4 regions of the Pantoea rwandensis genome follow, and region 1 is predicted to be linked to each of the others. Evidence: predicted binding sites of a transcription regulator. Region 1 holds the regulator's gene; each other region holds the start of a gene.

The links. The regulator PurR, encoded in region 1, represses purine synthesis genes. The targets are predictions, from matches to a motif close to CANGCAAACGTTTGCNTG.
Positions count from the first base shown of each region.
Region 2: LH22_RS10175 (NCS2 family permease) is a predicted target of PurR. The motif match lies at 4,754-4,771, and genes of this name have one in related genera.
Region 3: guaB (IMP dehydrogenase) is a predicted target of PurR. The motif match lies at 1,795-1,812, and genes of this name have one in related genera.
Region 4: purH (bifunctional phosphoribosylaminoimidazolecarboxamide formyltransferase/IMP cyclohydrolase) is a predicted target of PurR. The motif match lies at 3,639-3,656, and genes of this name have one in related genera.

Region 1 covers NZ_CP009454.1:2,942,895-2,950,238, reverse strand. The annotation lists gene cfa (cyclopropane fatty acyl phospholipid synthase) at 1-874, opposite strand, end outside; gene punC (purine nucleoside transporter PunC) at 1,184-2,386, opposite strand; gene punR (DNA-binding transcriptional activator PunR) at 2,495-3,406, shown strand; gene purR (HTH-type transcriptional repressor PurR) at 3,403-4,428, opposite strand; gene LH22_RS20620 (YnhF family membrane protein) at 4,702-4,791, shown strand; gene LH22_RS13395 (C40 family peptidase) at 4,880-5,665, opposite strand; gene LH22_RS13390 (Grx4 family monothiol glutaredoxin) at 6,030-6,365, shown strand; gene rnt (ribonuclease T) at 6,448-7,116, opposite strand; gene gloA (lactoylglutathione lyase) at 7,225-7,344, opposite strand, start outside.
Region 2 covers NZ_CP009454.1:2,236,317-2,243,660, reverse strand. The annotation lists gene LH22_RS10195 (branched-chain amino acid ABC transporter substrate-binding protein) at 1-449, opposite strand, end outside; gene LH22_RS10190 (AMP nucleosidase) at 852-2,300, shown strand; gene LH22_RS19935 (MICOS complex subunit MIC60) at 2,349-3,038, opposite strand; gene LH22_RS10175 (NCS2 family permease) at 3,297-4,595, opposite strand; gene LH22_RS10170 (response regulator) at 5,013-5,759, shown strand; gene LH22_RS10165 (carbohydrate kinase family protein) at 5,696-6,748, opposite strand; gene LH22_RS10160 (ketose 1,6-bisphosphate aldolase) at 6,750-7,344, opposite strand, start outside.
Region 3 covers NZ_CP009454.1:1,699,841-1,707,184, reverse strand. The annotation lists gene guaA (glutamine-hydrolyzing GMP synthase) at 1-195, opposite strand, end outside; gene guaB (IMP dehydrogenase) at 268-1,734, opposite strand; gene xseA (exodeoxyribonuclease VII large subunit) at 1,904-3,277, shown strand; gene LH22_RS07755 (M4 family metallopeptidase) at 3,325-4,338, shown strand; gene LH22_RS07750 (protealysin inhibitor emfourin) at 4,335-4,661, shown strand; gene LH22_RS20150 (general stress protein) at 4,767-4,949, shown strand; gene LH22_RS07745 (glucose/quinate/shikimate family membrane-bound PQQ-dependent dehydrogenase) at 5,038-7,344, opposite strand, start outside.
Region 4 covers NZ_CP009454.1:241,253-248,596, reverse strand. The annotation lists gene LH22_RS01070 (DUF1481 domain-containing protein) at 1-571, shown strand, start outside; gene purD (phosphoribosylamine--glycine ligase) at 613-1,893, opposite strand; gene purH (bifunctional phosphoribosylaminoimidazolecarboxamide formyltransferase/IMP cyclohydrolase) at 1,913-3,502, opposite strand; rRNA gene LH22_RS01055 (16S ribosomal RNA) at 4,131-5,670, shown strand; tRNA gene LH22_RS01050 (tRNA-Glu) at 5,760-5,834, shown strand; rRNA gene LH22_RS01045 (23S ribosomal RNA) at 6,049-7,344, shown strand, end outside.

The DNA of each region.
Region 1 (7,344 bases):
GTAAACATCCATTGGGGAAGATGTATTTATCAATCCAGGGATCAACATTCATGTCGGTGGTGATGGCACCAATGGTATGCAGTAAAAATATGCCGTCTGGTTTGAGATTGCGATCGGCAACATCAAAATAAGTGGCATAGTTTTTCGGCCCCACGTGTTCGAACATACCGACTGATACAATGCGATCGAACTGCAAATTCAAATCGCGGTAATCCTGCAGCAAGATGGTGACGTCCAACCCTTCGCAGCGTTGCTGTGCCAACTTCTGCTGTTCTGCGGAAATGGTCACACCATGCACTTTAACACCGTAATTGCGTGCGGCAAATTCCGCCAATCCGCCCCAGCCGCAACCGATATCCAGCAGCGTCATGCCAGGTTCAAGCTGCAATTTACGGCAGATCATATCCAGCTTGGCAGACTGAGCCTGTTCCAGTGTCTCTGCGTCTTTCCAGTAACCGCAGGAATACTGCATAAAGGGATCGAGCATCAGTGAAAAAAGATCGTTACCGAGGTCGTAATGCTCTTTCCCGACAATCCAGGCACGTTTTTTCGACTGTAAATTGGTTAAACGCGCGGCCGCAATACGCAAGGTATCTTTAAAATGACGCGGGAGTTGTTTATCCAGATGGTGTTGCAGAACGCGATGGAAAAAGACATCTAATTGTTCGCATTCCCACCAGCCATCCATATAACTTTCGCCCAGACCTAGCGATCCTTCCTGCAAAACACGTTTGAAAAAATCCGGATGCTTGACCTGAATATCCCAGGGGCGTGTGCCATTGACTGCAACATCAGCCCGTTCCAGTAATTCGTTGACGATGCGAAACCAGTGGTTTTCTTCAAGGCTCACTTCTTCTATACACGATGAACTCATAGCTTCTCCATCACCCTTCCGATTTGAACCTGTGGAAATAATAGTCAATTTCCTAAGGCCTGTGAGAGAACTCACGGAAAATCCGTGCGCCAGATATCCGACGTTTTACAGAGGTATGAATCTGAATAGAAATGTCTGTCATCAATCAGGAGAGGAAGATCGTGCAGACGCCATCCCAGCGACAGAGTCGCTTAAAAATAATGCAATTATGTTATTGATTTGTTGCAGAAATGCTGACCCACTGAGTATATGCTCACGTGGGTCAATATTCAACGGGTTATCGTTAGTTTGCTAACGATATTCGTTGCATCAGTGATTATCTTCGCAGGGACAGGAGGTGTGAGCAATATCACTTTGTGCGTTTAGGCTGCGTTGCCAGATGAAACCGGCCCATGCCAGAACTACCGTGGCGACCATCACCAGTGTGGTGTTGTAAAGCGCTTGTTGTAATCCGGCCGAGACCAGCAGGCTGGCAATAAAGCATAAGCCCAGTTGCAGCAGGTTTTGGAGGCCTGCCGCCTTACCTGTGGCATGTGGGAAGGGCGCTAATGCAGTGGCCACCACAATCGGATAGATGGCGCCATTCGCCAGTGCCATGCCGCAGAAGGGCAGCAGCAGTGCAATCAAAGAGGGCGCGGGCATCATCGCGACGACAAACAGACTCAAAATGCTCAGGCTGTAGAGCACCAACAGCCATGGCAGCAGTTGTGACCCTTGATAACGGCTCAGCATCGCACGGCAACCAAAGCCACCAATCAGAAACGCAATGGTCTGCGGAATATAGCTCAGACCAATATCGGCGGGGGTTAAACCCGCTGACGCCAGGATGAAGGGCGAACCGGTTAACCAGGCAAAGAAACTGGCAGAACACGCCGAGTAAATCAGCACGTTGCCGCTGTAAACACGCGTGGTGAACAGATTCAGCCAGCCGGGTTGCGGGGTATGATCGGCTTTGGTTTTTTTAGGCGCGGCAAGTGGCAAGGTTCCGATGATCAGCAGCACGGTGATGATCGTCAGCGCGATAAAGATGCTGCGCCAGTGGAAATGGCCCATCAGCCACGCTCCCAGTAAAGGGGCCAGCGCGGGGGAAAGGGCAACCAGCGGCATAATGGTGGCGAACACTTTGTTAGCCTGGGCTTTAGGATAGCGATCGACCACCAGTGCCTGCCAACTGACGGCAGCGGCGCACACACCAACTGCCTGCACAAAGCGCAGTGCCAGCATCATGTTGACGTCCGTCACCCATAACATCCCCAGGCAACCCAGGGCAAAAATCGTCAAACCTGCCAGTAAAATCGGTTTACGTCCAAAACGATCTGACAGCGGTCCCCAGAATACCTGCGCGCAGGCAAATCCACCGAGAAACAGACTGAGGCTGGCGCTGATGGTGCCCGGTGCGGTGGCGAAGTCGCGTTGCATGTCCCCAAAGGCGGGCAGATACATATCCGTAGCGAGGAAGCCGAGCATACTGAGCACAGCAAGGTAGGGAATAAATCCTTTTGACGACAACATAGTGATTCTCATTGGCAGATTGAACGCCGGGGAGTGTAAAAGAGTGCGTCATTCTTTGTGAAACGCTAATATTTGCGCAGTGCTGTTAAAATTTTTGAAGGCAAAAATATGTGGTCTGAATATGCGCTGGAAGTGGTGGACGCTGTCGCGCGCAATGGCAGTTTTAGTGCTGCGGCCCAGGAGTTGCATCGCGTGCCCTCTGCCGTCAGCTACACGGTGCGTCAGCTGGAAACCTGGTTGGCCGTGCCGTTGTTTGAGCGTCAGCACCGTGAGGTGGTTTTAACCCCTGCAGGCGAGCATTTTGTGCGGGAAGGGCGATCTGTTATCAAAAAAATGCTGGCAACCCGCAGGCAGTGCCAGCAACTGGCGAATGGCTGGCGCGGACAACTCAGTATTGCCGTGGATTGCATTGTAAAACCACAGCGTACCCGGCAAATGGTAAAGGACTTTTACCGTCATTTCCCTGATATGGAATTGATTATCAGCTACGAGGTATTTAACGGTGTATGGGATGCCTTAGCGGACGGGCGGGTCGATGTGGCGATTGGCGCCACTCAGGCGATCCCTGTAGGCGGACGTTTTGCGTTTCAGGACATGGGTGCCCTTAACTGGCGTTGTGTGGTCAGTCCCGACCATCCTCTGGCCGCGCATGCTGAACTCAATGAAGAAGCGCTGCGTGCCTGGCCATCGCTGGTATTGGAAGATACCTCTCGCGCATTACCACGACGCATGACCTGGACATTGGATAATCAGCGGCGTTTAGTGGTGCCAGAGTGGGAAACGGGAATGGACTGTTTGCAGGCGGGATTGTGCGTGGGCATGGTGCCAGGCCACCTCGCGCGACCTTTACTCGACAATGGCGCGCTGGTGGAGTTATCACTGCCGCAGCCGTTTCCGGAAAGCCCCTGCTGCGTCAGCTGGTCAGAACAGCGTGCGTCACCCGCGCTGGAGTGGTTACTCGCCTATCTCGGCGATGCTGAAACGCTGAACCACGAATGGCTCAGCGAAAATCAGCATTAACGGCGGTAATCGCGGAATGGACCGTCCGCCACAGAGCGGCGCTCAATCAATGTTGGCTGCACTTCTATGGTTTGCGGCTCTTCGCGTTTGCTGGTGATACGATCCAGTAACATTTCCAGTGCTTTCTCGCCCAACTGAGCCTTCGGCTGGTGGACCGTGGTCAGCGCCGGGGTGAAATAGCGCGCGTTGCGCACGTTATCATAGCCAATAACGGAGATATCCTGCGGCACGCGCAGCCCCATCTCATCGGCGGCACAAATCGCGCCCATCGCCATGATATCGCCACCACAGAACACGGCGGTCGGACGCTGTTTCTGATTAAGGATCTGCTGCATCGCCTGATAACCTGATTCTGGCTCGAAGTCGCCCTGAACCACCCATTCCGGCCGCACAGTCACACCGGCTTCGCTCATCGCCTGCAGGAAGCCCGCATGGCGCCCCCCGCCGGTGTTGCGCTCCATTTGGCCCGGAATGGCACCAATATCACGGTGACCGCGCTCAATCAGGTAACGACCCGCCAGATAACCGCCGTGGAAGGCGTTATCCTGCACGGTATCGGTGAAGTCGCCGCGAGAGGCGCCCCAGTCCATGACCACCATCGGGATATTGCGGTTCTCTTCCAGCATCTGCAGTAAATCGTCAGGATACTCGGAGCACATGACTAAGAGACCATCCACACGCTTTTGCGCCATCATCGACAGATAAGCGCGCTGCTTTTGTAAATCGTTATGCGCATTGCCCAGAATCAAGGTATAGCCGCGTTCGAAACAGTGGTTCTCAACGGCTTCAATAATTTCGGCAAAATAGGGCGCTTCACTGGAGGTGGCCAACAGTCCCAGCGTTTTGGTGTGATTCACCTTCAAACTGCGCGCAACGGCGCTCGGCGAATAGTGCAGCTCTTTGATCGCTTCCCATACGGCGTTACGCGTTTCCTCTGCGACAAAACGCGTTTTGTTGATGACATGCGAAACAGTGGTAGTTGATACACCGGCGCGTTTCGCTACATCTTTAATTGTTGCCATGAAAAAGGTACTCCCCGGCTTATCGCAACTTACTGATAAGTATATTGTTAAACGTTTGCGTCTGCGAAGGGTTTTACGCCCTAAAAAGGGGGCAAATCTGCCGTTTCAGGCAGGGAAAATCACTTCAGCAGGCTGTAAATACAGCATGCGCAAAATCAGTTGCGCAACGAAAGGCGGCGATTCTAGCAAGCCAACGCGGATAAGACGAGATTTTTGCCCACCGCTGTGCGAAAATTGTTTTAACCATAATAAATGTGTGACTAAGGAGTAGTGATGAGTACAGATTTAAAGCTGGCGCTAATGACCACGGTTGGCGCACTGTTGATGATTATTGCGTTTAGCTTCACTGCCATTCTTCATTGATTCAAAACGCATCAATAAAAAAAGCCGGCACTGATTAAGCGTCCGGCTTTTTTTGTGGCGAGAGCCACAGGATGTTGTTGCGCAACAATTAGCGAATAGTTTTTGGTGTCATCATACGGCGCGCACCCACATAGTGTTTCTGCCAGTAGTCTTCGCCTAATGCACTAATTTGAATGTCTTTACCGGTGCGTGGAGACTGGATGAATTTACCGTTGCCGAGGTAAACGCCCACATGGTCGGCAGTCCCGCGATTATTGATGCGGAAGAATACCAAATCCCCTTTCTCCAGCATCTCACGCTTAATAGGTGCGGCATCGTGCAGGTGATACATCTCATTCGCCGTGCGCGGGAATTTGTATTTCACCAAATCCTTATACGCGTACCACACCAAACCACTGCAATCGAAACCGGTATGAGGTGAGGTGCCCCCCCACTGGTAAGGCTTGCCCAGTTGTCCCATCAACTTCGTCATCGCGGTTTCGCGTGCCTTTTGGTAGCGCAGGCGGTGGGATTTACTCATCTTGATACCGGTGAGTCCCTGAACGTCATCGTCCATATCAGGGGACTTTTTCGCGAGACGTTGATGGCCATACTTTTTCAATGGCGACTTCAGCAGGGATTTTTTGCGGCTGGATTTGTTTAAGGCGGTTTCGGTTTTACTCTGCTTTTTCAGCTTGAGCTTCTGCACGGTAGTCAGGCGAGACTTTTTAGCCGTTGTTTTAACCGGGCGTCGCTTGCGGCGCTCATCTTCGCGCGCACTTTTTTTCTCGGCGTTATGCAAACTGGCATTAATCGGGGCATGCTGGGAAGCAGAAGCCACGTTAAAGAACAGTTGGGCAAAAGCCAGTATGAAAAGCGTAATCAGTAAACGCATAGTCCGGTTACAGGTTAAGCAGTCTGGCAAAAAGCAGGCTGCGGCAGAGTAAGAGAAATCTGATCAACGATCAGCGCCGAAGCAATTCTAATCCACTTTTTTTCCAAAAGGTAAGGCCTTTTTCCATTAATCTGTTACCAGGCAGATAATGTCGCTAAATTGAGCGATTTCAGCTGTTTAACGCAGCGAAATTATTGCTAATTATTAATTTGTTCATGCTTATTAATGATAGGAAAATGTTATCTATCCTGTTTGCACTTAACAAACATGGCGATCAGCCGGTCGGTAACGCAAAATCCCGTTTTCAGTGTGGGGCTGAAGTCGCTACAATAAACAAACACGAAGTGAAGGATTAAGGAAGGCAATAATGAGTACTGTTGAAAAAATTCAGCGCCAGATCGCAGAAAACCCGATTCTGTTATACATGAAAGGTTCTCCGAAACTGCCAAGCTGCGGTTTCTCTGCACAGGCTGTGCAGGCGCTTTCTGCCTGTGGTGAGCGCTTCGCGTATGTTGATATCCTGCAGAACCCGGATATCCGCGCTGAAATGCCGAAATTCGCTAACTGGCCAACCTTCCCGCAGCTGTGGGTCGATGGTGAGCTGGTGGGCGGTTGCGACATCATCGTTGAGATGTTCCAGCGTGGCGAATTGCAGCCGCTGGTAAAAGAAACCGCTGAGAAATATAAAGAAGCGGAATAATTGCGAAGGCCGACAAATGTCGGCCTTTTCTTTGAAGATCTATCGTTCAATCAGCCAATCAGCCAATCAGCCAATCAGCCCATCAGGCAGAGCCGTCGTCCTCCGTCTGTTCTTCACTGAAAGCCAGCGGCCAACCTCCCAAACGTTTCCAGCGATTGACCAGCTCACAGAACAGCGTGGCTGTTTGTTCAGTGTCGTAGAGCGCCGAGTGCGCCTGTGTGCTGTCAAACTCCATTCCTGCGGCTTTACAGGCTTTCGCCAGCACGGTTTGTCCCAATACTAAACCGCTCAGTGCTGCAGTATCAAAGGTCGCAAAAGGGTGGAAGGGATTTCGCTTCAGGCTGGCGCGTTCGGCCGCTGCCATCACAAAATTCAAATCGAAGGTGGCATTGTGCGCCACGATAATCGCGCGATTGCAGCTATGATCTTTGGTGCCTTTACGTACCATCTTGAAAATGGCATGCAGCGCCTCGTACTCGCTTACCGCACCACGTAAAGGGTTGGAGGGATCGATGCCCGTAAACGCCAGCGCCGCAGGATTGAGGATCGCGCCTTCGAACGGCTCAACGTGAAAGTGCAGGGTTTCATCACGGTGTAACCAACCGTCCTCATCCATTTTAAGCGTGGTCGCTGCAATTTCCAGCAGCGCATCGGTTTGCGCGTTAAAGCCGGCAGTTTCGACGTCAATAACCACAGGATAAAAACCACGGAAGCGTTGATGAAGAGCGTTTAAGGCGTTCGATTCAGACATCAGGATCTCATAGCAAGAAATGGGGCAGCGCGCATTATGGCAAAAATTACGGGAGGGTGCAGCAGGAGAGGGAAGTCAGCCTGCAAATTAGCAGACTGACTAACGGCATCAATGACCGAGGCCGTGACCAGCGTGTTTGTTTTCGATCAGCTCGATTTTGTAACCATCGGGATCTTCAACAAAAGCAATGATGGTGGTGCCGCCTTTAACCGGACCGGCTTCACGCGT
Region 2 (7,344 bases), 710 kb from region 1:
ACCGCCACCTTTTTCGCTTTCAGTTTGTCGATAATGAAGTCCGCTGCAATCGCGCCTTGCTGATCGTCACGGCCACACATACGGAACATGGTTTTCATGCCGCGCTCGGTAATTTGCGGGTTGGTTGATCCGGGAGTAATCGCCAGCACGCCAGCTTCGTCATACACCTCTGACGCGGGCATGGTGGAAGAGGAGCAGAAGTGCCCCACCACCGCCATCACTTTGTCCTGATCGACAAGTCGGTTTGCTACCGACACCGCCTGCTTGGGTTCACAGGCATCATCGCCCTGCACCAGCACAATTTTTTCGCCGTTAATACCGCCAGCGGCATTGATATCATCGGCTGCCTGACTTGCGCCCTTCCAATATTGCGCCCCGTAGGTCGCATTCGGGCCAGAGAACGGGCCTGCCACACCAATCTTGATATCCGCCTGAGCGTAAAATGCCATGCTCAGGCAACCTGCAAGTACCACCTTCACTGGGTGTTTCATGAATTTCAAAGACATGCTTTCAATCCTCAACGGGTCAGGAACGGAGCCATACCACGGCCTGGGAGAAATCAATTTCTGAAACTTTTGCAGCGCATAGTGTGGCTGGTAGGGCCACGGTTATGAAATAAGCAAGAAACTCGCCAAAGAAGACGGTCGGTGGCAGCTTTTTGCAGTGACATCGCGCCAGGGCAGACAAGGCGCGAGTTGACATCCCTGCTAATCATAAACATAGCCAGAGTTAAGCCGCATACCAGCACCGTGATGGTGCAGAATGCGGTCGATCACAGATTATTCATCGTGCTGGGGTGTTTATCCGCTATGCTCTGGTCAAATCGGTCCACGTTTCCTGAAGGAGAATCTATGAATACGCAACGGAACGGATTGAGTAGCCAGCAAGCACTGGATGAGCTGGAGCGCCTGTATGACAGTGCGGTGGAAGCACTGCGTAATGCGATTCGCGATTTCACGACACAGGGCACGCTACCGGATGAGGATGCGCGACAGAAAGGCCTGTTTGTTTATCCGGAACTGCGCATCACCTGGCTGGGTGAAGGCCCACAGCAAAACCGCACTCGTGCATGGGGACGTTTTACCCACACCGGCAGTTATAGCACCACCATTACCCGCCCGGCACTGTTGCGCCACTATCTGAGTGAGCAGCTGCAGATGCTGGAGAAAGAGTACGACGTCCTGGTTGAAGTGGTGCCTTCCCAGCAGGAGATCCCGTACCCCTACGTGATCGATGGCCTGACACTGGATCGCTCGATGAGCGCCAGCATTGCGCGCCATTTCCCTACCACTGAACTGTCACAGATTGGCGATGAAACCGCAGACGGCCTCTTCCATGCCAACGCGATTTTCCCGCTGTCACATTTCGATGCGCTGCGCACCGACTTCTCTCTGGCGCGTTTACGCCATTACACCGGCACCGCTGTGGAGCACTTCCAGCCGTTTGTGCTGTTTACCAATTACACGCGTTATGTTGATGAGTTCGTGCGTTGGGCCATTGAACAGGTTCAGGATCCCTCCACACCTTATGACAGCCTTGCCTGTGCTGGCGATGTGGTGATCACCGCTGACACCCAGGATCCCACAGCAATGATGTCTGATCTGGCGTGGAAAAAGCACCAGATGCCCGCCTGGCACCTGACGTCACCAAATCGTCGTGGCATCACACTGGTGAACATTGGTGTGGGTCCGTCCAATGCCAAAACCATCTGCGACCACCTCGCAGTGATACGTCCGCACGCCTGGTTGATGATTGGTCACTGCGGCGGCCTGCGCGAAAGCCAGACCATCGGTGATTACGTGCTGGCGCATGCTTATTTGCGAGACGACCATGTGCTGGATAGCGTGCTGCCGCCGGACATTCCTATTCCAAGCATTGCTGAAGTGCAGCGAGCGCTGTATGACGCCACTAAGGCCGTGAGCGGCATGCCGGGAGAAGAGGTGAAACAGCGGCTGCGCACGGGTACGGTGGTAACAACGGACGATCGCAACTGGGAGCTGCGTTACTCCGCTTCCGCGCTGCGTTTCAACCTGAGCCGCGCGGTCGCGGTAGACATGGAGAGCGCCACTATCGCGGCACAGGGTTATCGCTTCCGCGTTCCCTATGGCACCTTGCTGTGCGTGTCGGATAAACCACTGCACGGCGAAATTAAACTGCCGGGCCAGGCGAATCGCTTCTATGAAGGGGCGATTTCTGAGCATCTGCAGATCGGCATCTGCGCGGTTGAGCTGCTGCGTGCTGAGGGCGATAAGTTGCATTCAAGGAAACTGCGCACCTTTAATGAACCACCGTTCAGGTAAATGCTTCATTCCGGTCCCACTGGGGCCGGAATGATATTGGATTACAGGTCAAACTTTCACCAACAGGTCTTTCACAAACCAGGCCAGCACAGCCAGAATAGCGGGCACCATAATTGACCAGGTTAGTCGATCATTCAGCTTTTCAAATTTCACATTCAGCTTTTCAAACTTCTCATCGATCCTGACAAATTTCTTCTCGAATTTTTCATCCATGCGTTCAAACTTCACATCGATGCGTTGTTCCATTTTGTCCAGCTTGTCATCGATGCGCAGTTCCATTTTGTCCAGCTTGTCGTCGATGCGCAGTTCCATTTTGTCCAGCTTGTCGTCGATACGCACTTCTAACTTTTCCAGTTTATCGTCAAAGTGCAGCGCCATTTTGTCCAGCTTGCCGTCGATACGCACTTCTAACTTTTCCAATTTATCGTCAAAGTGCAACGCCATTTTTCCAAGCTTGTCGTCGAAATTCAGCGCCATCTTGTCAAACTTGCCATCGCTACGCTTTTCCGACTGTCCCATTTCACCCAGCAGTTCGCTACGCAGCGTGCAGATATCAGCTCTGGTCGCAAAATTCTCCGATCGCGCGGTCAGGACGGCAACATCCTGTTGAATTTGATGGGTGGTCTTTTCCAACAACCCGACTCGTTGAGTAAGCTCTTCCATTTTTGAACCTCCGATATTCCTGACGACGTAAATAAGTGGCGGAAGAAACGGGGCAGTACGCATGGCGTATTCCATTACAAACCTCCAGAGCGTCCCGGCTACCTCTTCACCTTGCAGAGTAGTGAAACAGATTCGAGCCGATTAAACATTCCACGAACCCGCCATACACGGCAAAAAAAATCAGGCAGGCATCAATACGCCGCACAGGCTAAAACTGGCAGAGAAATAACAAAAGCCGCCACAGCGAAGGATTGCGAGAAATCGCACAGGAAATATTTGCGGGGGATGAAACTGAAAACACGGAAGCCCGAGCGGGCTTCCGGAAACCAAAACTTAAGCGCTCAGCCAGCCCAGTTTGATAACGAACAGAATCGAGAGAATCACCAGTGCGGCATTGATCTCTTTCGTACGGCCACTCAGCAGTTTGACTACGGTCCAGGTAATGAAACCGAAGGCGATACCGTTAGCGATTGAGTAAGTCAAAGGCATGGTCAGCGCGGTCACGGTCACTGGCGCAGCCGTGGTGATATCTTTCCAGTCGATTTCGGCCAGACCAGAAGCCATTAACACCGCCACAAACAGCAATGCCGGTGCGGTAGCGTATACCGGAACGCTTCCGGCCAGCGGTGAGAAGAACAGGCTTAGCAGGAACAACACCGCAACCACAATCGCCGTCAAACCGGTACGACCACCAGCACTGACACCCGCAGCCGATTCCACATAGCTGGTGGTGGTTGAGGTGCCCAGTAATGAACCAAACAGTGCAGCCGCACTGTCAGCGATCAGCGCACGACCCATTTTCGGCACATTGCCTTGCTCATCAGCCAGACCGGCACGCTTGGTCACACCCAGCAACGTGCCGGTGTTATCGAACACATCCACAAACAGGAAGGCGAAGATGACGCTCACCAGACCCACGTTAAACGCACCCGCGATATCCAACTGCATAAAGGTCGGTGCAATTGACGGTGGTGCGGAGAACACGCCACCAAATGGCGTCAGGCCAATCCCCATCGAGATAAAGGTGACAATCAGGATGCCAATCAGCACCGCGCCGGTTACGCGACGCGCTTCCAGTGCCACAATGATGAAGAACCCTAACAGAGCCAGCAGCGGACCCGGTTTGGTCAGATCGCCCAGGCCAACCAGTGTTGCCGGGTTATCCACCACGATGCCCGCGCCTTCCAGCGCGATCAATGCCAGGAACAAGCCGATACCCGCAGCGATACCCGCGCGCAAGGGAAGCGGGATACTGGCAATAATCCACTCACGAATTTTAAAAATTGACAGCGCAAAGAAGATCACCGCTGACAGGAATACCGCACCGAGTGCGATCTGCCAGGTGTAACCCATGTGCAGCACAACGGTATAAGTGAAGAAAGCATTGAGACCCATGCCCGGTGCCAGCGCGATGGGATAGTTGGCGATCAGCCCCATCAGCACACAGCCAATTGCCGCCGCTAAGCAGGTCGCCACAAAGACCGCACCCTTATCCATGCCGGTCGCACCGAGAATGCTCGGGTTAACAAACAGAATGTAGGCCATGGCCAGGAAGGTAGTGATACCCGCAATGATTTCGGTGCGCACGGTGGTGTTGTGCGCTTTAAGTTTGAAGAGTTTTTCTAACATCATCATCTCTCATGAGCGGAGACGGCACGGGTGCACGTTCTCTCTTGCCAATGTGGTTAACAAACTAATTATTGTATTGATGAAAGCGACACACGCTGGACCCAAGGCAGACACACCTTCCGCTTTCCCCTGTCCACATAGCAATAGCTATGCCATCACCGTACGCAATCGTTTACGTTTCAAAATGCGGTTACGGTTAGGATAATTCTGAACCCGATCAGGGCGCGATTATGGTGCATTGCACCATGGCTGCGCAATCGTTTTCCCTTCTACTGCCCTCAGGAGAAAAAAGATTGCGGCACCGCACGCTTTCGCACACTGCTCAGCGATGGCGCTCACGTTTCTGCAGCATAGGGCAGCAGCTTAAAAACATCGGGTTACACTGCTTTTTAACCCTTTCGCAACATAAGAGACAGTGCAATGAAGCCCGCGATTTTGGTCGTTGATGATGATCGTGCCGTGTGTGAATTGCTGCACGATGTTTTGAGTGAACATGTGTTTACCGTCTACAGCTGCCATCAGGGCAAAGATGCCCTTGCGCTGCTCAGCCTGCATCCGGAGATCTCCCTGGTGATGCTGGACATGATGCTACCGGACACCAACGGCTTACTGGTGCTGCAACAGATGCAGCGACAGCGGCCGGACCTGTTGGTCATCATGCTGACCGGAATGGGGTCGGAAGCGGATATGGTGGTGGGATTAGAGATGGGTGCTGATGATTACATCGCCAAACCCTTTAATCCTCGGGTGGTTGTCGCGCGTGCACGTGCGGCATTGCGTCGCTGTGGGCGTCTGGCACAAGCTGATGCGCAGCAGGATGAAGGATGGCAATTCAATGGCTGGCGGCTGGATGATGCGCGTTGTCAGCTGTTTAATCCTCAGCGCGAAAGTGTTGCCCTCACCCAAGGCGAATATACCCTGTTGCGCGCCCTTGTAGGTCACGCACGCAAAGTGCTGACGCGCGATCAACTGCTGGAACTGACCCACAATGAAAGTCTTGAGGTGTTCGACCGTACTATAGACGTGCTCATTATGCGACTGCGGCGGAAAATCGAAGCCAATCCACATCAACCCAGCCTGATCCGCACCATCCGTGGCCTCGGTTACGTATTTTCCGCTGATGTATTGCGTCCGGCTTCAGCCGCACGTGAAACACAGATTGCCTGATCCATCCAGCGCTGCATCTCGGCCAATGGCCGCGTGCCGTCCAGCGCGTTTGCTGCATGCAAATTGAAACAGGCGCAGGTGTGTGCCAACTTCAAGGTCTCCAGCAGGGGCCAACCTTCATGGCTGGCAAATAACACCCCAGCGCAAAATGCATCTCCCGCGCCAACACTGCCCACAATCTCCTCTGGTTTCAGGCACCACGCCGGCTGCCACCCTTTCTCACCCATTCTCTCTTGTCCCCACGCACCTTCAGGGGCATGGATCACCACGCGTTGGCGCACGCCCTGTTCCATTAACCAGGCGGCGGCCTCGGCAAACGCGCTGGGTGCTGCCAGCCCCGAAGCGCTGCGCAGCGTCACTCCGGTGAGTGATTGTGCTTCCAGTTCATTAATCACCAGATAGTCGAGCCAGCATAACGCCGGCACCACCAACGGGCGATACTCCCCGATTCGCGACACCAAATCCAGCGACGTGAGGTAACCGCGTTGCTGCATTTGTGCCAGCAGATGCGCACTGCGCGTACCAAACACTTCATCTGGCTGGTCGAGACTATCCAGCAACAGCAAATAGCCAAGATGAAAAATACGGTGTGACGTGGCAACTTCAGCAAAATGGGGCAAATCCAGCTCGGCATTGGCCCCGCGCGCATGGAAAAACGTACGTTGACCATCGGGCGTGGTCATCACTTGCGTCATCGCCGTGCTGACACTGTGTGTACGTTGCACAAACTGACGATCAATCTGATGCTCGTCCAGCAACTGCACGATGTAATCGCCGTCGCTGTCCCCGCCCACCATGCCGACACCCGCCAGCGGCAAATTGACCTGCATGCGCGCCAGGGTGAACAGCACATTCAGTGCAGCGCCTCCGCTACACTTCTCGCTGTGGGTAATCTCGGCTAACCAGCCTTGTTCCGGCCAATGCGTGATGCGTTGCACATGATCCACCAGCATACTGCCCGCACCGAGAATACCGTTGCGTTGCACCATGTCAGGCCCTCCCGGCGCTGCCAAACACCTGCATCTGCTGCGCCACCACATTGGCAATATCGTGTTCTACCGCCATCAGCAGTTCAGCAAAGGCGTCGTAGCGGGCATCACGCTGGGTAATTTGCTTTTCAATTGCACCGAGTGCGGCTTGCGACATGCCCGTGTAGAAATTGATTTTATGGATGCCCAGGCTGATGGCGTGGCGGAAATCGGCGTCACTGATCCCTGAGCCGCCATGCAGCACCAGAGGAATGCCTGCGGCCGCGCGAATGGCCGCCAGACGGTCAAAATCAAGTTTCGGTTCGCCTTTGTATTTGCCGTGCGCATTGCCAATCGCCACGGCCAGACAATCGATCCCGGTCGACTGGACAAACTCCGCCGCCAAAGCAGGATCGGTAAACTTGTTGCTGTCAGCCTCGCCAAACAGCGCCCCCCCTTCATCGCCACCTACCGCGCCGAGTTCCGCTTCAACCGAAACGCCAATGGCGTGGCACATTTTCACTACTTCGCGCGTCTGACGCACATTTTCCTCATAGCTGAGGGTTGAGCCATCAAACATCACCGAAGTAAAACCGAGGCGAATCGCCTGCATTACC
Region 3 (7,344 bases), 1.2 Mb from region 1:
AGTGGTGCTTTCCGGGCCACCTGACAGGATGATGCCGTTTGGATTGAAGCTACGAATCTGCTCTTCGGTGACATCCCACGCCCAGAGTTCGCAGTAGACGCCCAGCTCACGCACGCGGCGCGCGACCAGCTGCGTATACTGAGAACCAAAATCGAGGATCAAAATGCGATGTTTATGAATATTTTCAGTCGTCATTGAGGCGTTTCCATTGGGATGGACTTAATAATAAAAGCGCCCGGCAGGTGCCGGGCGTTGAATCTTACGGGATTATGAACCCATGCGGTAGTTCGGTGACTCTTTGGTGATGGTCACATCATGCACGTGGCTTTCGTTGATACCTGCGCCACTGATGCGCACGAACTCAGCTTTAGTACGCAGATCGTTGATGGTTGGGCAACCGGTCAGGCCCATGCAAGAGCGCAGACCGCCCATTTGCTGGTGCACGATCTCTTTCAGACGGCCTTTGTACGCTACGCGACCTTCGATACCTTCTGGTACCAGTTTGTCGGCGGCGTTATCGGTCTGGAAGTAACGGTCAGATGAGCCTTTAGACATCGCGCCCAGTGAACCCATACCACGGTAAGATTTGAACGAACGGCCCTGATACAGCTCGATTTCGCCTGGAGATTCTTCAGTACCCGCCAGCATAGAACCGACCATCACCGCGGCCGCGCCTGCGGCGATCGCTTTGGCGATGTCACCTGAGAAACGAATACCACCATCAGCCACAACCGGGATACCGGTACCTTCCAGCGCAGCAACCGCATCAGAAACGGCGGTGATCTGTGGTACACCTACGCCAGTCACGATACGCGTGGTGCAGATTGAGCCAGGGCCGATACCCACTTTCACCGCGCTCACGCCCGCTTCGGCCAGTGCCAATGCACCTGCACCGGTCGCCACGTTGCCACCGATGATGTCCAGGTCTGGATACTTCGCACGGGTTTCACGGATACGTTGCAGAACGCCTTCAGAGTGACCGTGAGAAGAGTCGATCAGCAGAACGTCAACGCCCGCAGCAACCAGCGCGTCAACACGCTCTTCGTTACCCGCGCCCGCTCCAACCGCAGCACCAACACGCAGACGGCCTTCCGCATCTTTACAGGCGTTAGGTTTACGTTCTGCTTTCTGGAAATCTTTAACGGTAATCATGCCCAGCAGGTGGAAGCTGTCATCAACAACCAGCGCTTTCTCAACACGTTTTTCGTGCATTTTCTGCAGAACGATGTCGCGCGCTTCACCCTCTTTAACAGTGACCAGACGCTCTTTCGGTGTCATCACTGCGGAAACTGGCAGGCTCAGGTCAGTCACAAAGCGCACGTCACGACCGGTGATGATACCGACCAGTTCGTTGTCTGTGTTCACAACCGGATATCCCGCAAAGCCGTTGCGCTCGGTCAGCTCTTGCACTGCCGCCAGCGTGGTGGTTGGCAGCACAGTTTGCGGATCGGTCACTACGCCACTTTCGTGTTTTTTCACTTTGCGAACTTCATCCGCCTGGCGCTCAATCGACATGTTTTTGTGGATAAAGCCCAGACCACCTTCCTGCGCCAGTGCAATTGCCAGACCGGCTTCGGTCACGGTGTCCATGGCAGCAGACAGCATAGGGATGTTCAGACGGATGTTTTTCGTCAGTTGGGTGCTGAGATCAGCGGTGTTCGGTAAGACAGTGGAGTGAGCTGGAACGAGCAGAACGTCGTCAAAAGTGAGGGCTTGTTTAGTGATTCTTAGCATTGCAATATCTCCACCTGGGGGCGATTAAAACAGATAAAATATTGCCGCGGCATTATACAGGCCGAAATCGATTGCCTCCAGTGTTTTTTAGGAAAAAGTCTTGATCCTTCGGGTGAGCAATGTAGTATCGGTTGATTAACCCTCTGATTTAAAATTTGATCTACATCACATGTCGCTACCGCCAACCGCCAATATTTTTACTGTCAGCCGCCTGAATACCACGGTGCGCCAACTGCTGGAAAATGAGATGGGCCTGGTGTGGCTCAGTGCTGAAATCTCAAATTTTAGCCAGCCCTCTTCCGGTCACTGGTACTTCACCTTGAAGGATGATGGCGCACAAGTTCGCTGCGCGATGTTCCGCAACAGCAACCGCCGCGTCACCTTCCGTCCCCAGCATGGTCAGCAGGTTTTGGTGCGCGCCAGCATTACGCTGTATGAACCGCGTGGCGACTATCAACTGATTATCGAAAGCATGCATCCAGCGGGTGAAGGCTTGTTGCAGCAGCAGTTCGAACAGCTAAAAGCGCGTTTGGCAGCAGAAGGGTTGTTCGATCAGCAGTTCAAACAGCCGCTGCCCGATCCGGCACGTCAGGTTGGCGTCATCACCTCCGCGACCGGCGCGGCGCTGCATGACGTGCTGCGCGTGCTGCATCGCCGCGATCCGTCGCTGCCCGTGATTATCTATCCCACGCCAGTGCAAGGTGTCGATGCACCCGCAGCCATCGTACGTGCCATTGAACTGGCGAACCAGCGTGATGAGTGTGACGTGCTGATTGTCGGCCGTGGCGGCGGCTCGCTGGAGGATTTGTGGAGTTTTAACGATGAGCGCGTGGCGCGTGCTATTTTTGCCAGTCGCCTGCCGATCGTCAGTGCCGTCGGCCATGAAACGGACGTCACCATCGCCGACTTTGTCGCCGATCTGCGCGCCCCTACCCCATCTGCGGCGGCAGAAGTCGTGAGCCGCAATCAGATCGAACTGCTGCGCCGTTTGCAGTCACAGCAGCAGCGTATGGAAATGGCAATGGATTTCTACATTGCAGAGCAGCAACGCCGTTTTACCCGCATACAACATCGTTTGCAGCAGCAACATCCACAGTTGCGTCTGGCACGCCAGCAAACCACCCTGTTCCAGTTGCAACGTCGCCTCGGCGAGGCAATGGATCAACGTCTGCGTGTGGCTAATCGCCAGCAGGATCGCGTGTTACAGCGCCTCAATATTCAGCAGCCGCAGGGGCGTATTCTGCGTGCACAGCAGCAGATGCAGCAATGGCAGTATCGCCTGCAACAGGGCATGGAGAAGCAGCTGAATCACAATCGTCAGCGCTTTGGTAATCTGGCCGCGCAACTGGAGGGCGTCAGTCCGCTCGCCACACTGGCTCGCGGGTTTAGCGTGACCACGGATACGCAAGGCCAACTGGTGAAGAAAACCCAGCAATTGCATAAAGGTGATTTACTGCGCACCCGCCTCGATGACGGCTGGGTGGAAAGCCAGGTGACCGCACTTGAACCGCAGAAATCACGCCCCCGTAAAGCACGCTCCTAGCTGAAAAACTATACTTCTGGCATGTTCCCTCACGGCCAGGAGTTAATATGACCTACAGCGTTATTCCTCCGTATATTCTTCGCAATATTATTGACCATTGTTCGGGTGCGCCGCAGGAGTCTGCTCGCCGCACCCTAACCCATGTTCAGCAACTGATGGCTGAACACAACCATAAAGCGGCCAGCGCGGCCACCTCACAGCCCGGCACCGTGCTGCGTGCCATCTATGATGCTGAAAATATGCAAAATCTGCCCGGCACCTTGATCCGCGATGAAGGCCAGCCGGGCAATGGCGACGTTGCGGCTGAAGAGGCCTGGAATTATCTCGGCATCACCTACGATTTCTACTGGCAAATCTTCAAGCGCAATTCACTGGATAACAAAGGCCTGAAGCTGGATGGCACCGTGCATTACGGCAAGGAGTATCAGAACGCCTTCTGGAACGGTCAGCAGATGGTGTTTGGTGACGGCGATGGCGAGATCTTTAATCGCTTCACCATTGCGCTGGATGTGGTGGCGCATGAACTCACCCATGGCGTGACGGAAAACGAAGCGGGACTGGTTTACTTCCAGCAGTCCGGTGCATTGAATGAATCGATGTCTGATGTGTTTGGCTCGTTGGTGAAGCAGTTCCACCTGCAGCAAACGGCCGATCAGGCTGACTGGTTGATTGGTGAGGGCTTGTTAGCCGCCGGCATTAAAGGTCGTGGGCTGCGCTCGATGTCCGCACCAGGCACGGCTTACGATGATCCGAAACTCGGCAAAGACCCGCAACCGGCGGATATGGATCATTACATAGAGACGCGTGATGACAACGGGGGTGTCCATCTCAATTCTGGCATTCCTAACCGTGCGTTTTACCTTGCCGCTAAAGCATTAGGCGGCTTTGCCTGGGAGCTGGCGGGTCATGCCTGGTATGACACTCTCTGCGACAAGACGCTGCCGCAGGATGCCGACTTCAGTACCTTTGCCCGTTTCACCATTGAACATGGTGGCAAGCGATTTAACCGCTCGGTGGCGGAAGCAATTCAATCCGCCTGGCAACAGGTAGGCGTAACGTGAATATTAAACTGACTGATGACGCCATTATCGAACTGGCGCGTGAAGGCGGCATTGCTTTTATCCCCAACCTGCGAGGCGAGCGCCGCTTTGCTCTGGCACAGCTGCCAGAACCGCAAAAACAGCGGGTGTGTAACGTGCTGGAGCAGGCATTACCGCTGGGTGAACCGGAAGATCAGGCGGCGAATCTGGGACGCGGAGATCAGCGTTATTTTCGTATTCAAATCACCTATGCCACCCATCATGAAGCGGGTTCCATCGTGATTTTGATTCCTGAAACCGCAGCCTCGCCTGAATTAGAGGCGCTTTGGCGCGACGGCCAGTGAAGAACTCGGAGATCTCCAAAGGCAACCTGTAACTTACTGACTATAATCATTAATGTGGCTAGCTAGTCCACGTCGAAGAAAACACCCTTAGATGAGGTCTCTGCTATGACACAAAAAAAGCAACGAGGTGGTGCCGGGAACTTTGCAGAGGACCCGGAGCGCGCCAGGGAAGCCGGCAGTGCTGGCGGCAAAGTCAGTGGGGGTAATTTCAGAAACGATCCTGAAAGAGCCAGGGAAGCTGGAAGAAAAGGAGGTCAAAAAAGCCGTCGCCCCTCCAAGCAGCAGTGAATAAGGTACCTTAAGGAGTGAAGTACGCCACGGAAGGTTAATAAAAAAAGGCCGACATCATGATGTCGGCCTTTCTTCTTACTGAGGCTTACTTGCTGTCTGGCAGCGCGTAAGCAATCACGTAATCACCACGGTCTGGTGACTGACGAGCGCCACCTGCGGAGATCAGGATGTACTGTTTGCCATTCTTCGGCGAAACATAGCTGATTGGGCCGCCCTGACTGCCGACTGGCAGGCGTGCTTTCCACACTTCTTTACCGGTTGAGCTATCGAAAGCGCGCAGATAGTAATCCTGCGTACCGGCGATGAACACCAGGCCACCCTGAGTTGCTAAGGTGCCACCCAGCGTTGGCATGCCGATTGGCATTTGTGCACGCATCTTAATACCGAATGGACCGGTATCCTGCACGGTACCGACTGGCACCTGCCATACGATCTGACGGGTTTTCATGTCGATGGCTGACAAGGTACCGAACGGCGGCGCCTGGCACGGAATGCCCAGCGGAGACATGAAGCGGTTTTTGTTAACAGCGTAAGGGGTGCCTTTCAGCGGAACGGCGCCCATACCCGTGTTGATCGCTTCACCGCCATTGCTGGCTGCATCTTTGCTGGTGTCCTGAGGAATCATCTGCACCCACAGGCCCAGACGCATGTCGTTGACGAACATGTACTGGTTGTTCGGGTCAAACGAGATGCTGCCCCAGTTCATACCACCCAGTGAACCTGGGAAGCTGAGTGACTTGTCAGTATCCGGAACGGTGAACAGGCCATCGTAACGCATGCCTTTGAAGGCAATACGGCACACCAGCTGATCGAACGGCGTTGCACCCCACATGTCAGACTCGGTCAGTTTCTGATTGCCAATGTTTGGCATTTCCACTGAGTGCGGCTGTGTTTTGGTGTACTGCTCGTTCGGGATGTGACCCTGCGGCATTGGCTGCTCTTCAACTTTCGTCAAAGGCTTGCCGGTCAGACGGTCCAACACCCAAATCATACCGGTTTTTGCACCGATAACGACGGCAGGCTTAGTGGTGCCATCCTTCATTGGGAAGTCGACCAGGCTCGGCTGCATTGGCAGGTCGAAGTCCCACAGATCGTTATGTACGGTCTGATAAACCCATTTTTGCTTACCGGTAGTCGCGTCCAGCGCCAGAATTGATGCGCCGTAGGTGTGATCCAGTTTGGTACGATTCGCACCCCACAGATCCACCGACGAGCTACCCATCGGCAGGAACACGGTGTTCATTGCCGGATCGTATGACATCGGTGCCCATGAGTTCGGGGTACTACGGGTGTAGTCTTTGCCCGGCATAAGGATGGCATTCGGGTCATCATTGCCTGGGTCAAACGCCCAACGCATCTGACCAGTAATGACGTCAAAGCCGCGCAGAACGCCACCAGGCATATCGGTCTGGACGTTATCTGCCACACGACCGCCAACCACCACGGTGGTACCGGCCAGCTGTGGTGCAGACGTCAACTGATACTGCGGATCGGGCGCTTTACCCAGACCTTTTTTCAGGTCAACCACACCGTGGTCGCCGAAGTTTTCACAGAACTCACCGTTGTCTGCATTGATAGCGATCAAACGCGCATCGATGGTGTTCATCAGAATACGACGCTGACAGGTATCACCTGCCGCCAGCACTGGCGCAGGAACCGGTGTTGAGCCCGGCTGGCTTGGCTGCTGTACCGGTTTGGTCGCATCGAAATACGCCAGACCACGGCAGCGGTTCCACACTTCAGCCTGTGCGTTGATTTCACGCTTCCAGATCTGCTTACCGGTATCCGCTGCCACCGCAATCACGTTGTTGTGTGGGGTGCAAAGGTACAGGGTGTTGCCCACCTGCAGCGGGGTTTCCTGATCTTCCGCGCCGTTACCGGTTGGGCTGATTGGGGTATCGCCAGTGTGGAAGGTCCAGGCAACCTGGAGATCTTTGACGTTGTCACGGGTGATCTGGTCGATCGCCGCAAAACGGTCACCTTCAGGCGTACGGCCGTAGCTGCTCCAGTCTTGCTGTGGCTTAGACTTGTCGACAGGAATCAGCGGCAGCTGTTTGCCGTCGAACGCGACGGTTGGGTGCGGCTGGAACATCTGCACGAAAGTGACCACCATGCCGACAGCGATGACCGCTGAGAGCACATAAGAAACTTTGGCCAGAGGGTTTTTGCCTTCGCGTTTACGCAGCGCTGGCCAGGTCAGGAAGGCCAGCAGCATCAGGCCCGCAGGTACCATCAGGCGTGAAACCAACTGCCAGAAATGGAAGCCCGCATCGAACAGCGCCCAAATCAGGGTGCCAACGAAGACCAGAATAAACAGGGTCACGGCGGATGATTTGCGGCGGAAGAACTGAATCGCCGACAGCAACATCACAATACCGGAAATGAGGAAGTA
Region 4 (7,344 bases), 1.6 Mb from region 1:
AAGCGGCTATCTGGCCGATCGTGGCACTGTGCGCATCTGGCGCAAGAACAGTGACCATCAGGCTGTTCATCTTCGCACTGTTTATACCCCTTTCAATGGCGATGCCATGGAAACCACTGACTACAACTGGCAACAGAACAAGCTGATCAGCGTTGAGCGCATTGTGGCGGGTGAGCAACCCGATGACGTGACGTTGCGTTTTGACCATCTGGGCAATCTTAATTTTATGCAGCGTCAGCTGGCCGGCCGTCGTGAAGCGGTAAGTGGTGATACGGTTGAACTCTATCGTTTCGACGCGCAACGCATGCTGGAGCAAAGTAATGCGTTGCTGAGTGGACGTGTATTGCTGAAGCAGGGGCATTGGCTGGGCGCTACGCAGGTGCGCGACTGTGATGGCAAGGTGGTGAATGCACCCTTTGATAACGGAATCATTGCCACGCTATCTCAGCAGCAGCAAAACCAGCCACAGCCGTTGATGGTGTCATGGTTGGAGGCACCTGAAGGCGTGCAGTTGTTGCGGGCGACGCCAGAGGATGAGTGCAGCTGGCAGCCGAAAGAGAGTGATTTCTGAGTGGGGAAAAACCAAGGGGCGCTGAGCGCGCCCCTTGATGATTACTTGCGATTAATTGCGCGGTAACCAATATCTTTACGGCAGAAACTGCCTTCCCAGGAAATATGTTTCGCCAGCGCATAGGCATTCTTCTGCGCGGCAGCCACATCTTCGCCCAGTGCAGTGACGCACAGCACGCGTCCACCGTTGGTGACCACCACATCATCTTTCATCGTGGTGCCCGCGTGGAACACTTTACCGTCCGGCACTTCTTCCAGTGGCAGACCGTGAATTTGATCACCGGTATTGTAATCCGCGGGATAGCCGCCAGCTGCCAGCACGACACCCAGCGATGGACGTGGATCCCACTGCGAAGTTTGCTGATCCAGCTTGCCATCCACTGCGGCCAGGCACAGTTCAACCAAATCTGACTGCAGGCGCAACATGATCGGCTGGGTTTCTGGATCGCCAAAGCGGCAGTTGAACTCGATCACTTTCGGCTGACCGGCTTTATCGATCATCAGGCCGGCATATAGGAAGCCGGTATAGGTGTTGCCTTCCGCTTTCATGCCGTTAACGGTTGGCCAGATGATCTGGTCCATCACACGCTGGTGGATCTCATCGGTGACAACCGGGGCAGGCGAGTAAGCGCCCATGCCTCCGGTATTCGGGCCGGAATCACCATCGCCTACACGTTTATGATCCTGGCTGGTGGCCATGGGTAACACGTTGTCGCCATCCACCATCACGATAAAGCTGGCTTCTTCGCCGTCGAGGAACTCTTCAATGACGATACGATGGCCTGCATCGCCGAAAGCATTGCCTGCCAGCATGTCCTGCACTGCAGCTTCCGCTTCAGCCAGTTCCATCGCGACGATAACGCCTTTACCAGCTGCCAGACCATCCGCTTTAATCACGATCGGTGCGCCTTTCTCACGCAGGTAAGCCAGCGCTGGCTCAACTTCCGTAAAGTTCTGGTATTCAGCGGTAGGGATCTGCTGACGTGCCAGGAAATCTTTGGTGAAGGCTTTTGATCCTTCCAGCTGTGCAGCCGCCTGCGTTGGGCCAAAAATCTTCAGACCAGCAGCGCGGAACGCATCAACCACACCCATCACCAGCGGGGCTTCCGGGCCGACGATAGTCAGGCCGATATTTTCTTTTTGAGCAAAAGCCAGCAGGGCAGGCACATCAGTGGCGCTGATCGCCACGTTTTGCAACGCGGGCTCCAGTGCGGTACCGGCGTTACCCGGTGCCACAAACACGGTCTCAGCTAAAGGAGACTGTGCTGCTTTCCATGCCAGCGCGTGTTCACGTCCGCCATTACCAATCACTAAAATTTTCATCTATTAAAGCTCCAGACTATTAATGGCGGAAGTGACGCATGTCGGTGAAGATCATCGCAATACCGTGCTCATCAGCGGCGGCAATCACTTCATCATCACGGATAGAACCACCGGGTTGAATCACACAGCTGATACCCACAGCTGCCGCTGCGTCGATACCATCGCGGAATGGGAAGAAAGCATCAGACGCCATGGCTGAACCTTTAACTTCTAAACCTTCGTCGCCTGCTTTAATACCGGCAATTTTGGCAGAATAAACGCGGCTCATCTGTCCAGCGCCTATGCCGATAGTCATATTGTCACGTGCGTAGACAATGGCGTTGGACTTCACGAACTTGGCCACTTTCCAGCAGAACAGCGCATCACGCAGTTCCTGCTCGCTTGGTTGGCGCTGAGTCACGACACGCAGCTGACTGGCATCCACCATACCGAGATCGCGATCCTGAACCAGCAGGCCGCCATTAACACGCTTGAAGTCCAGTGCGGCAACACGGCCCTGCCACTGGCCACAAACCAGCACGCGAACGTTCTGTTTTGCTGCGGTGACTTTAAGAGCCGCTTCGCTGGCTGAAGGGGCAATGATCACTTCGACAAACTGACGGCTGATGATCGCCTGGGCAGTGGCTTCATCCAATTCGCGGTTGAAAGCGATGATGCCGCCAAAAGCAGAAGTTGGGTCGGTTTTGTAAGCACGCTCATAGGCGTCAAGAATCGAACCGCCCACGGCCACACCACACGGGTTGGCATGCTTAACGATCACGCAAGCCGCATCATCAAACTCTTTCACACACTCAAGCGCGGCATCGGTATCGGCGATGTTGTTGTAAGAGAGCGCTTTGCCCTGGACCTGCTGTGCAGTCGCAACAGAAGCTTCTGCCACATTCTCTTCTATATAGAAGGCAGCGTCCTGATGGCTGTTCTCGCCGTAACGCATATCCTGCTTCTTGATGAAGTTGAGGTTCAGCGTACGTGGGAAGCGGCCGGCGGGTTCTTTGCTGTCGCTATGATAAGCCGGCACCAGGCTGCCAAAGTAGTTGGCAATCATGCTGTCGTAGGCTGCGGTGTGTTCGAAGGCTTTGATCGCCAGATCGAAACGGGTATCCAGCGTCAGGGAGTTTTCATTGGCGTCCAGCTCGGCGATGATGGCCTCGTAGTCGCTGCTCTTCACCACGATCGCCACATCTTTGTGGTTCTTCGCAGCGGAGCGCACCATGGTTGGGCCACCGATATCGATATTCTCTACCGCGTCTGCCAGTGAGCAATCGGGTTTGGCAACGGTTTGCGCGAAGGGATAAAGGTTTACCACCACCATATCGATAGGGTTGATCGCGTGCTCGGCCATGATCGCATCATCGGTGCCGCGACGGCCCAGAATACCGCCATGCACTTTCGGGTGCAGCGTTTTGACGCGTCCATCCATCATTTCCGGGAAACCGGTGTAGTCAGAGACTTCGGTGACGGGCAGGCCCGCATCTGCCAGCAGGCGTGCAGTACCACCTGTGGAGAGCAGCTCAACACCACGACTGGAGAGTGCCTGAGCAAATTCGAGGATACCGGCTTTATCAGAAACACTGAGCAGAGCGCGGCGTACTGGACGACGTTGTTGCATGGTGGTTTTATCCCTTGGCTTTGTTTCGCATAAATAAGAGCGTTACATCAAGCTTAGCGTTTCTTTCTATATAGAAGAGAGCGCTTGCTTCATGTAACGCCCCAAAAGGGGCATCCTTGACGTCGCCGGGCATTGTAGCGAAAACGTTTGCGCGATGCTCGCCTAAATTCATCTGTCCGGATGAATGTGGATAACACTGTGTGTAAGTGGGTATAAGGCGGGGTTTTGCTGTGGAATGCAGCGAACAGTTGTTTTTGTTGAATTTAGCGGTTGCGCGCTGCGAACAACTCCCTATAATGCGCATCCATCGAGACGGCACAACGGTTTACGAAGTGCGGTGTTGACAGGAAGCTTCGATAAGAACTTCCGCAAGAGAAAAAACGCTGAAAAAAACGTTTGACTCTGAAGGAGGAAAGCGTAATATACGCCACCTCGCAACAGCAAGCTAACGCGCTGATTGCACTGCTCTTTAACAATTTATCAGACAATCTGTGTGGGCACTCGCAGGATTGATATCAGCGTCTCCGGACGTAAAAAATATCAAGTCTCACGAGTGAACACATAATGAAATTCATTATGACGTTTTACAGATGAGCATCGCTGCACTTGTTGCAGCAAATCAAACTTTAAATTGAAGAGTTTGATCATGGCTCAGATTGAACGCTGGCGGCAGGCCTAACACATGCAAGTCGAACGGTAGCACAGAGAGCTTGCTCTTGGGTGACGAGTGGCGGACGGGTGAGTAATGTCTGGGAAACTGCCCGATGGAGGGGGATAACTACTGGAAACGGTAGCTAATACCGCATAACGTCTTCGGACCAAAGTGGGGGACCTTCGGGCCTCACACCATCGGATGTGCCCAGATGGGATTAGCTAGTAGGTGGGGTAATGGCCCACCTAGGCGACGATCCCTAGCTGGTCTGAGAGGATGACCAGCCACACTGGAACTGAGACACGGTCCAGACTCCTACGGGAGGCAGCAGTGGGGAATATTGCACAATGGGCGCAAGCCTGATGCAGCCATGCCGCGTGTATGAAGAAGGCCTTCGGGTTGTAAAGTACTTTCAGCGGGGAGGAAGGCGTTAAGGTTAATAACCTTGGCGATTGACGTTACCCGCAGAAGAAGCACCGGCTAACTCCGTGCCAGCAGCCGCGGTAATACGGAGGGTGCAAGCGTTAATCGGAATTACTGGGCGTAAAGCGCACGCAGGCGGTCTGTCAAGTCGGATGTGAAATCCCCGGGCTTAACCTGGGAACTGCATTCGAAACTGGCAGGCTAGAGTCTTGTAGAGGGGGGTAGAATTCCAGGTGTAGCGGTGAAATGCGTAGAGATCTGGAGGAATACCGGTGGCGAAGGCGGCCCCCTGGACAAAGACTGACGCTCAGGTGCGAAAGCGTGGGGAGCAAACAGGATTAGATACCCTGGTAGTCCACGCCGTAAACGATGTCGACTTGGAGGTTGTGCCCTTGAGGCGTGGCTTCCGGAGCTAACGCGTTAAGTCGACCGCCTGGGGAGTACGGCCGCAAGGTTAAAACTCAAATGAATTGACGGGGGCCCGCACAAGCGGTGGAGCATGTGGTTTAATTCGATGCAACGCGAAGAACCTTACCTACTCTTGACATCCAGCGAATTCGGTAGAGATACCTTAGTGCCTTCGGGAACGCTGAGACAGGTGCTGCATGGCTGTCGTCAGCTCGTGTTGTGAAATGTTGGGTTAAGTCCCGCAACGAGCGCAACCCTTATCCTTTGTTGCCAGCGGTCCGGCCGGGAACTCAAAGGAGACTGCCAGTGATAAACTGGAGGAAGGTGGGGATGACGTCAAGTCATCATGGCCCTTACGAGTAGGGCTACACACGTGCTACAATGGCGCATACAAAGAGAAGCGACCTCGCGAGAGCAAGCGGACCTCATAAAGTGCGTCGTAGTCCGGATTGGAGTCTGCAACTCGACTCCATGAAGTCGGAATCGCTAGTAATCGTAGATCAGAATGCTACGGTGAATACGTTCCCGGGCCTTGTACACACCGCCCGTCACACCATGGGAGTGGGTTGCAAAAGAAGTAGGTAGCTTAACCTTCGGGAGGGCGCTTACCACTTTGTGATTCATGACTGGGGTGAAGTCGTAACAAGGTAACCGTAGGGGAACCTGCGGTTGGATCACCTCCTTACCTGAAGATACCTTCCCGCGCAGTGCTCACACAGATTGTCTGATAGAAAAGTAATGAGCAAGACGGCTGCGAAGTCGTGACACTATCGTGTCCCCTTCGTCTAGCGGTTAGGACTCCGCCCTTTCACGGCGGCAACAGGGGTTCGAATCCCCTAGGGGACGCCACTTGCTTGGTGACAGGTGAAAGGTGTCTCCACAGTATCTCAAAACCAGCTTACGAGCTGCGTTTGAGATATTTGCTCTTTAACAATCCGGAACAAGCTGAAAATTGAAACGACACGTCGCGTTCATTCTCCGTAATAAGAATGAATAAACGATGTGTTCGAGTCTCTCAAATGCTTGCAGTCTGCATGCGTTGCAAAACGCCTGTGGGTTGTGAGGTTAAGCGACTAAGCGTACACGGTGGATGCCCTGGCAGTCAGAGGCGATGAAGGACGTGCTAATCTGCGTAAAGCGTCGGTAAGGTGATATGAACCGCTACAGCCGACGATGTCCGAATGGGGAAACCCGGTGCACTCTGTGCATCATCGCAACATGAATACATAGTGTTGCGAGGCGAACCTGGGGAACTGAAACATCTAAGTACCCAGAGGAAAAGAAATCAACCGAGATTCCCCCAGTAGCGGCGAGCGAACGGGGAACAGCCCAGAACCTGAATCAGTTTGTGCATTAGTGGAAGCGTCTGGAAAGTCGCAGGGTACAGGGTGATACTCCCGTACACAAAAATGCACATACTGTGAGTTCGAAGAGTAGGGCGGGACACGTGGTATCCTGTCTGAATATGGGGGGACCATCCTCCAAGGCTAAATACTCCTGACTGACCGATAGTGAACCAGTACCGTGAGGGAAAGGCGAAAAGAACCCCGGCGAGGGGAGTGAAACAGAACCTGAAACCGTGTACGTACAAGCAGTGGGAGCCTGATTTGTCAGGTGACTGCGTACCTTTTGTATAATGGGTCAGCGACTTATATTCTGTAGCAAGGTTAACCGTATAGGGGAGCCGCAGGGAAACCGAGTCTTAACTGGGCGTTAAGTTGCAGGGTATAGACCCGAAACCCGGTGATCTAGCCATGGGCAGGTTGAAGGTTGGGTAACACTAACTGGAGGACCGAACCGACTAATGTTGAAAAATTAGCGGATGACTTGTGGCTGGGGGTGAAAGGCCAATCAAACCGGGAGATAGCTGGTTCTCCCCGAAAGCTATTTAGGTAGCGCCTCGTGAACTCATCTCCGGGGGTAGAGCACTGTTTCGGCTAGGGGGCCATCCCGGCTTACCAACCCGATGCAAACTGCGAATACCGGAGAATGTTATCACGGGAGACACACGGCGGGTGCTAACGTCCGTCGTGAAGAGGGAAACAACCCAGACCGCCAGCTAAGGTCCCAAAGCCATGGTTAAGTGGGAAACGATGTGGGAAGGCACAGACAGCCAGGATGTTGGCTTAGAAGCAGCCATCATTTAAAGAAAGCGTAATAGCTCACTGGTCGAGTCGGCCTGCGCGGAAGATGTAACGGGGCTAAACCATGCACCGAAGCTGCGGCAGCGACACTATGTGTTGTTGGGTAGGGGAGCGTTCTGTAAGCCGTTGAAGGTGAACTGTGAGGTTTGCTGGAGGTATCAGAAGTGCGAATGCTGACATAAGTAACGATAAAGCGGGTGAAAAGCCCGCTCGCC